Regions from separate parts of the Faecalibacterium sp. Marseille-Q4896 genome, predicted to be linked through region 2. Evidence: predicted binding sites of a transcription regulator. Region 2 holds the regulator's gene; the other holds the start of a gene.
What was found. The regulator Rex, encoded in region 2, represses fermentation and respiration genes when NADH is low (regulators of the CRP and FNR family bind a similar motif). The targets are predictions, from matches to a motif close to ATTGTTAANNNNTTAACAAT.

Region 1 (4,046 bases), on a different contig from region 2:
ACCGGCGACCCAGGTAGCCAGAGGCTTCACGCCCAGCTCCTTGGCCTTCTCCTCGCTCATGATGACCAGAGCAGCAGCGCCGTCATTGATGGCGGAAGAGTTGCCGGCGGTCACGATGCCGTCCTTGGTGAAAGCGGGCTTCAGCTTTGCCAGCACTTCAGGAGCGCTCAGACGGGGGCCTTCATCGGTATCGAACACGGTGTCGCCCTTCTTGCCCTTGATCACAACGGGAACGATCTCGTCCTTGAAAGCGCCGTCCTTGATGGCCTTGTCAGCCTTCAGCTGGCTGTTGTATGAGAACTCGTCCAGCATCTCACGGGTGATGGGGCTGTAGCCGTACTTCTTCTGATAGGTCTCGTTGGTGCAGACGTTCTCAGCGGTCATGCCCATGTGCTTGTTGAAGCCGCAGGCATCCCACAGAGCATCGTTGACCATGGTATCCACGATCTCGCTCTTGCCCATGGGTGCGCCCATGCGGTAGCCGTAACGAGCCTTCTGCAGTGCGAAGGGAGCCATGTCCATGTTCTCCATGCCGCCTGCGACCACGATGTCAGCATCGCCAGCCTCGATCATCTGAGCAGCCATGTTGACGCAGTTCAGACCGGAGCCGCACACCACGTTGACGGTGACAGCCGGGGTCTCGATGGGCAGGCCAGCCTTCAGAGCAGCCTGACGAGCGACGTTCTGGCCCAGACCGGCCTGAATGACGCAGCCCATGTAGACATGATCGACCTGCTCGGGAGCGACGTTTGCACGGTTCAGAGCTTCCTTGATGACGATGGAGCCCAGCTCAACTGCGGGAACGTTTGCCAGAGTGCCGCCGAACTTGCCAATAGCGGTACGGCATGCAGATGCGATAACGATCTTTTTCATGTGAATAGCCTCCTGAATTGTGTATGTGTTACTTTTCGTAAGCCATTTTTATCAAAACGCCCGTAAGCGCTTTTACAAATTAGGTCTCGGGGTCTTTTTTCTGCCGGATCAGCGCATACTTTTCGTTGACCGCCTTTTCCACATTGGGTGTGACGAACTTACCGATGTCGCTGCCGTAGTAAGCTGCCTCTTTTACAATGGTGGAAGAAAGGTAGCTCCACTTGATGCTCGTTGCCAGAAACATGGTCTCGATGCCGGGCATCAGTGCGTGATTGGTCTGCGCAAGCTGGATCTCGTTTTCAAAATCCGTCACCGCCCGCAGGCCCCGCACCATCACCGAAGCGTGCCGTTTCTTGGCGAACTCCACGGTCAGGCCGTCGAAGCTCTCCACCGAAACATTCTGGATGCCCTTGCAGCATTCCTTTAGAAGCTCCACGCGTTCCTCCACGGTGAACAGCGGATTCTTTGCGCTGTTGTTGAGCACCGCCACGATCAGATGATCGTTGATCTTTGCTGCGCGCTTGATGATATCGAGATGCCCTTTTGTGACCGGATCGAACGAACCGGGATAAACTGCTGTTGCCATCGTCTGGTGTCCTCCTTGAGCGCTGTGAAAAGCGCGTTTTGGTTCTGCCATGATAGCACTTTCCAGTCTTGGGTGCAAGATTTTTGTGCAAGCTGTACGTTTTATCGTTAAAATTTAAACAATCAATGTCGTGCTGCATCGCAGCTGCCTGCTACGCTATAAGTAAACCATATCGTCAAAATTTTATCAAGTCCTTTTGCAAAGATTTTGGTTTTTCAGTACCAAACAATCGTCCAAAAACTCCGCGAATTTTGTCCATATTGCCAGTCGGTCAAAATTTTCTCGATAAACTATTGATTCTGCACATTGTTAATGTTATAACTAAGTTGTGCAGATCTGCTGCCCTGTCCGACAGCTGCCTTCTGCTGGTTATCAGGATATCATCCGCCTGTGTCAGAGCTGTGTTCAAATTGCCAACAGGTGGTAAACATCCTGCAAAGATTTGTCCGTGCAGGAAGAGTAAATGATAAATTTACAATTCCTTTATGTTATTATAGGAGAGGATGGTTTATAATGGATTTTACGGAACTGTATGCTCAGAAGAAAATGACCGCCGCTCAGGCTGCCGCACTGGTCAAAAGCGGTGACTGGGTGGATTACGGCTGGGCTGTGAACACCCCTGTGGCGGTGGATGCCGAGATCGCAAAGCGTCTGCCTGAGCTGGAAGGTGTCAACTTCCGCGGCGGCATCCTGATGTGGGTGCCCGCGATCTTCCAGATCGACGATCCCGCTGCACACATGACATGGAACAGCTGGCATATGGGCGGCATTGAGCGCAAGGCCATTGCACAGGGCTTCTCCTTCTACTCCCCCATCCGTTATTCCGAGCTGCCCCGCTACTACCGCGAAAGCCCGGATCCGCTGGATGTGGCGGTGTTCCAGGTGACCCCCATGGACGAGCATGGCTACTTCAACTTCGGCCCCAGTGCATCTCATCTGGGTGCTGTGTGCGAAAAAGCCAAGAAGATCATCGTTGAGGTCAACAAGAACATGCCCCGCTGCCTTGGCGGCATGGAGAACTGCATCCACATTTCTCAGGTCACCGGCATCGTGGAAGGCGAGAACCCGCCCATCGGCCAGATGGCCGCTCCTGGTGCTGCTACCGAAGTGGATCTGAAGGTTGCCAACCTGATCGTTCCGCAGATCCCCAACGGTGCCTGCCTGCAGCTGGGCATCGGCGGTATGCCCAATGCCATCGGCAGCCTGATCGCACAGAGCGATTTGAAGGATCTGGGCGTGCACACCGAAATGTATGTGGATGCCTTTGTGGATATCGCCAAGGCCGGCAAGATCACCGGTGCATGCAAGCAGCTGGACAAGGGCCGTCAGGTCTACGCCTTCGGTGCCGGCACCCAGAAAATGTACGATTACCTGAACGATAACCCGGAGTGCATGTCTGCACCCGTGGACTACACCAACGATATCCGCAGCATCTCCGCACTGGATAACTTTATTTCCATCAACAACGCTGTGGACATCGACCTGTTCGGTCAGGTGAACGCCGAGACTGCAGGCCTCAAGCACATCTCCGGTGCCGGCGGTCAGCTGGACTTCGTTCTGGGCGCATACCTTTCCAAGGGCGGCAAGAGCTTTATCTGCCTGTCCTCTACCTTCTTTAATAAGAAGACCGGCCAGCTGGAGAGCCGCATCCGTCCCACTCTGGAAAACGGCAGCATCGTCACCGATACCCGTGCCAACATCCACTACCTGTGCACCGAGTACGGCTGCGTGAACCTGAAGGGCCTGACCACCTGGGAAAAGGCCGAAGCTCTGATCAACGTAGCACATCCCGACTTCCGTGAAGACCTGATCAAGGAAGCCGAAAAAATGCACATCTGGCGCAGGAGCAACAAAATCTGATAAGTGCCGCGGAGATTCCTGCTGTCCGCGGCTGAAATGGAGTCTATCATGATGGACAAAAAGCCGCACATCAAGCCCTATCTCTACGGGATGTTGGCAGGATTTGGAGCGATCTCCCTGAGCATCATCTTCTTTTTCCTGATCTACCGCTTCGATGGTTTTGGCGATGCCATCTCCACGCTGACCGGCATTCTGATGCCGTTCATCTACGGTGCCGTCATCGCCTACCTGCTCAAACCTGTATGCAACACCATCGAGAGCTTTCTGCGCCGGTTCATCCCGGAAAAGATGCATGGTCTGGTCAATATGCTGTCCATTACGCTGACCATCCTGTTCGGCCTGCTCCTCATCTACGCTTTGTGCATGATGATCATTCCGCAGCTCATTACCAGCGTGACCACCCTGTACTACACTGCGCAGCGCAACCTTGCAAAGTTCGTGCAGTGGGCGAATCATGTGGAGTTCATTGAGAACAACCAGCAGATCATGGACATGCTCAACTCTGCTTATGCCACCATCAGCACCAATATCGATGATCTGATCAAGACCCGGCTCCTGCCCTCCATGCAGAACATCGTCAGCGGTGCCGCAGCGGGTGTGCTGAACGTAGTGACCATGGCCAAGAACCTGATCATCGGCATCATCGTGGCCGTGTATATGCTGGCCAGCCGCAAGCGCTTTGTGCAGCAGGCCAAGCTGGTGCTCTACAGCATCTTCAAGCCCCGCT
Region 2 (4,046 bases):
TTCAGGGTAGAGGTGACGGGGTCAGCCCAGTCCTTGCCGTACTTGGACTCGAGGTAGAAGACCATCAGGATCATACGGTCGTATGCGCCCAGATGCATGGGGTAGTAATCGTCGCCCAGCTTCTCCTTGAATGCCTTGCCGGCAGCCATCAGATCATCCAGAGACTTGGGAACTTCGGTGATGCCAGCCTTGTTGAAGGTGGTCATGTTCCAGAAGAAGATACGGCCGGTCATGGAAACGGGCACGCACTGCTGGCTGTTTGCAACGTAGCAGGCGTCCATGGCAGCGGCATCCCACTGGGTCAGATCCAGGAACTTGGAAACAGTGTTCAGGTCCACGAACTTGCTGCCATCAGCAGAGTAGTTGTACAGCCAGTTCCAGTTCACCTGGCACACATCCTGTGCGTTGCCAGCGATGAAGGCAGCTGCCATCTTCTCTTCCCAGCCGGACCATGCGGCGAAGGTGGGTTCGATGGTGATGTTGGTGTGCTCAGCCTGGAACTCCTTGATGGCGTTCTGGTAAGCCTCGTGACGGCTGTCGCCGCCCCACCAGCTGATGGTCATGGAAACAGGGCCGTCAGACAGTGCCAGGCTCTCGTCTGCAGAAGCAGCGGGAGCGGAAGAAGCGGTGGAAGCAGCAGAGCTGGATGCGGCAGAGTTGCCGCCGCAGGCAGCCAGAAGGCCGGCAGCGCCCACAGCGCCGGTGACCTTCATGAAATCACGACGAGAAATTGCCTTGCTCATTTTCGTTCTCCTCCTAAATACAGAAAACATCATCTCGCACGGGGGTTCTGCACATACCCCGTTGTATACAATTATGATAACAAAACAACAACCAAAAAGAAAGACGCAAATTGCAGATATCTAAACAAAAAACGTACAAATATTGCTCTTGTTTTCGCGCGAGAATTGACGCCTTTGCTGAAATGAATAAACTTGGCTCGAAAAACTGTGCAACATGTATACTTCGCCATTTTGCATAGAAAACTGGGATGCATCATAGGGGGAACGTCGAATTTTGCAATAATTTTGTAAACATTCCGTTTCAGAACGTGGAAGCGTTGCATACATTGTGGACGAACACCAGCTTAAAAAGCCCGGATGGGAGTCTTTGAACTGATATATCAATAGCGCAAAAAATGTTCACTCTGATATATCAATTGTTTGCGGCGGGCATCCGGCACCGGTCTTCGGGCATGGAAATCGGTGCTTTTTCGCCCTTTTGGGAGGTGAAGAAGCACCGACAGCAACATATTTTGCGCTGCTGCGTGGACTGCGCCTGTGGGCCGGGAATAAAAAAGAAAGGCTGCCGTGTCGTTGGACACAGCAGCCTTGTATACAAGCTTATTCGACCCGCGAAGCAGCTTTTTCGGCGTAGAACGCGCGCTTTGCCTTGAAATAGCACTGGGGGCACATGCTCACGTACTGCACATCGTTTTCCAAATCGATGGCCACCTGCTCGCCCTCAAAGACGAATCTGCCGTTCACCCTGCGGCAGTTGCAGATGGCCTTGCGGCCGCAGGTGCAGATAGTCTTCATCTCCTCGATGGTGTGGGCCAGCTCCAGCAGGCGGGTAGAGCCGGGAAAGCCCTTGAGCGAAAAATCTGCCCGCAGGCCGTAGCAGATCACCGGAATGTTCAAATCCACCGTGACCATGAACAGCTGTTCTGCCTGCTGCGCAGTGAAAAACTGGCTCTCGTCGCACAGCACGCAGGCCAGCGGCGCACCGTCAGCGTTGGCCGTGCGCACGGCCTCGAACACGTCCGTCTCCGGCGGGATCAGCAGATCAGCCTTGCGGCGCACGCCCAGACGGCTCACCAGCTCACCGCCGCCCTTGGTGTCCACCTGTGGCTTGAGGATCAGCACCCGCATCCCCTGTTCTTCGTAGTTGTGGGCTACCTGCATCAGGGCGGTGCTCTTGCCGCTGTTCATCGCGCCGTAACGGAAATACAGTTTTGCCATTTGAAAAACTCTCCTTATAGAAGAAAAGACTGCTGCACTTATTTTTATTTTTAGCGTCCTCGCCCTCTCAGCTTCGCGTTGCTCAGCAGCTCTCCCAAAGGGAGAGCCCTTGGCAAAACCGGAAACTTGACCATACTGCCAAAGCCTCTCACTCTGGGAGAGGTGGCATTGCGTTAGCAATGACGGAGAGGGCGAGCCCGCTGCTCTTGTGCAACAGTCTCTATTTCTTTTTATTTACTATAGATAGGTATATTCAGTCCTGATTGCGCAGGCGGTAGCCAAGGCTCATCAGGCTGTCGCCCAGATGGACGTTCTCCACCACCACATCGGGATACGGCACAGAGAGGTCATAGTGGGAGAAGTTCCAGAAGCCCTCGATGCCCAGATCCACCAGACGGCCGCTGACCTGTTCCGCACCGTCGCGGGGCACACAGAGCACTGCGACCTTGGGGTGATGCTCGGCACAGAAAGACTCCAGCTCGTCGATATGGCGGATCTGGATGCCGCTGATCTCCTTGCCCACCTCGCTCTGTGCCACATCAAAGGCGGCGATCAGGCGGTAGCCGTTGGTGTCGGTGGTGATAAAGCGGCTCACTGCCTTGCCCAGACGGCCGCAGCCGATCAGGATGGTGGGCAGGCGGTCGCCGTTGCCGAACAGCAGGCCTTCCAGAATGGAGAGCAGGTTTTCCACCGAGTAGCCAATGCCCTGCCGGCCATTCACATCGCCGATGCAGTTGAAGTCCTGCCGTACCTGCGAAGCGGTGGTGCCCATCTGAGCAGCCAGCTCGCGGGAAGAAATGCTGTTGATGCCGTCCGCCTGCAGAGAGCACAGATAGCGGTAATATTTGGGAAGACGCTTGATAACGGGAAGCGAAGCCCTTGCAGGAGTGTTCATAGAATACTTTCTCCTTTCGCTCTATCGCAGTACTTGCCGCAGCTGCCTGCTTTACAGATGCGGCACAAAGAAACCCCGATCCGTTTACGGGTTCATATTGCAGATATTACAGTCAATTATTTAAAGTATACTGCACCGATGGAGAATGTCAAATCATTCTCAAAAAATTTTTATGAAATGTTACCGCTTTTTTGCTGCAGCGGGTCTGCATAGCCCGGCACAGGCTGGGGAATGCTGACAGAAAACGCAGGGGGAAAGCATATGAACGATGAAACGCAGCTGACCGACGCGCGTCGGCTGGAAAAAGAAGAGATCGAGGATTTGGGCACGGTCACGCTGGCCCGCGGGGAGCATGTGATCCACTGCCTGACCGTCATCGGCCAGATCGAAGGCCATTCGGAAGCGCCGCAGGGCCAGAAGACCACGAAGTATGAGCATGTCATCCCGCAGCTGGTGGCTGCGCAGGAAGATCCTCGCATCGAAGGTCTGCTGGTGTTGCTGAACACGGTAGGTGGTGATGTGGAAGCGGGCCTTGCGCTGGCGGAGCTGATCGCCAGCGTGTCCAAACCCAGTGCAACGCTTGTGCTGGGCGGCGGGCACTCCATCGGTATCCCGCTGGCGGTGAGCGCCCGGCGCAGCTTCATCGTGCCCACAGCCACCATGACCGTGCACCCGGTGCGGCATTCCGGTGTCATTCTGGGGGTGCCGCAGACCATGCGCAGCTTTGAGCAGATGCAGCAGCGCATCACCGGCTTCGTAGCGGCCCACAGCGGCATGACCGAAAAACGCTACACCGACCTGATGCTCCACACCGGCGAGCTGGTGATGGACATGGGCACCGTGCTGGATGGACGCCGGGCCGTGAAGGAAAAGCTCATTGATGAGCTGGGCGGGCTTTCGGATGCGCTGGCGTGGCTGTATAAAGAGATTGAACGCAAATGAAGGCCGATTTTGTACAACAATAGGTTTGCCATTTTCTTCCCTGCGTGGTACAATAATAAAATCAAATAGTGTGTCTACTACAAACGCGGGGAACAAAGAAACATGGCAACAAAAAAACGTAAAACGACAACACGGCGCGCAGCATCGCGCAAAAAACGCGCAGAACAGCGGCTTCCGGCAGGGCTTGGCACCCTGTTTGCAGGCCTTTTGCTGGTGGTGCTGGCCTTTGTGGAGGGAGATTCGGCATG

Region 1: the regulator Rex is predicted to act here: its motif matches at 1,563-1,582, upstream of coaD (pantetheine-phosphate adenylyltransferase).

Annotation. Positions count from the first base shown of each region.
Region 1 is NZ_JAFREG010000001.1:535,146-539,191, forward strand. Features, by position in the region: gene J3348_RS02770 (acetyl-CoA C-acetyltransferase) at 1-873, opposite strand, end outside; gene coaD (pantetheine-phosphate adenylyltransferase) at 953-1,459, opposite strand; gene J3348_RS02780 (butyryl-CoA:acetate CoA-transferase) at 1,973-3,319, shown strand; gene J3348_RS02785 (AI-2E family transporter) at 3,368-4,046, shown strand, end outside.
Region 2 is NZ_JAFREG010000002.1:289,437-293,482, reverse strand. Features, by position in the region: gene J3348_RS05290 (ABC transporter substrate-binding protein) at 1-743, opposite strand, end outside; gene J3348_RS05285 (thymidine kinase) at 1,344-1,961, opposite strand; gene J3348_RS05280 (redox-sensing transcriptional repressor Rex) at 2,215-2,856, opposite strand; gene J3348_RS05275 (ATP-dependent Clp protease proteolytic subunit) at 3,118-3,798, shown strand; gene J3348_RS05270 (DNA translocase FtsK) at 3,901-4,046, shown strand, end outside.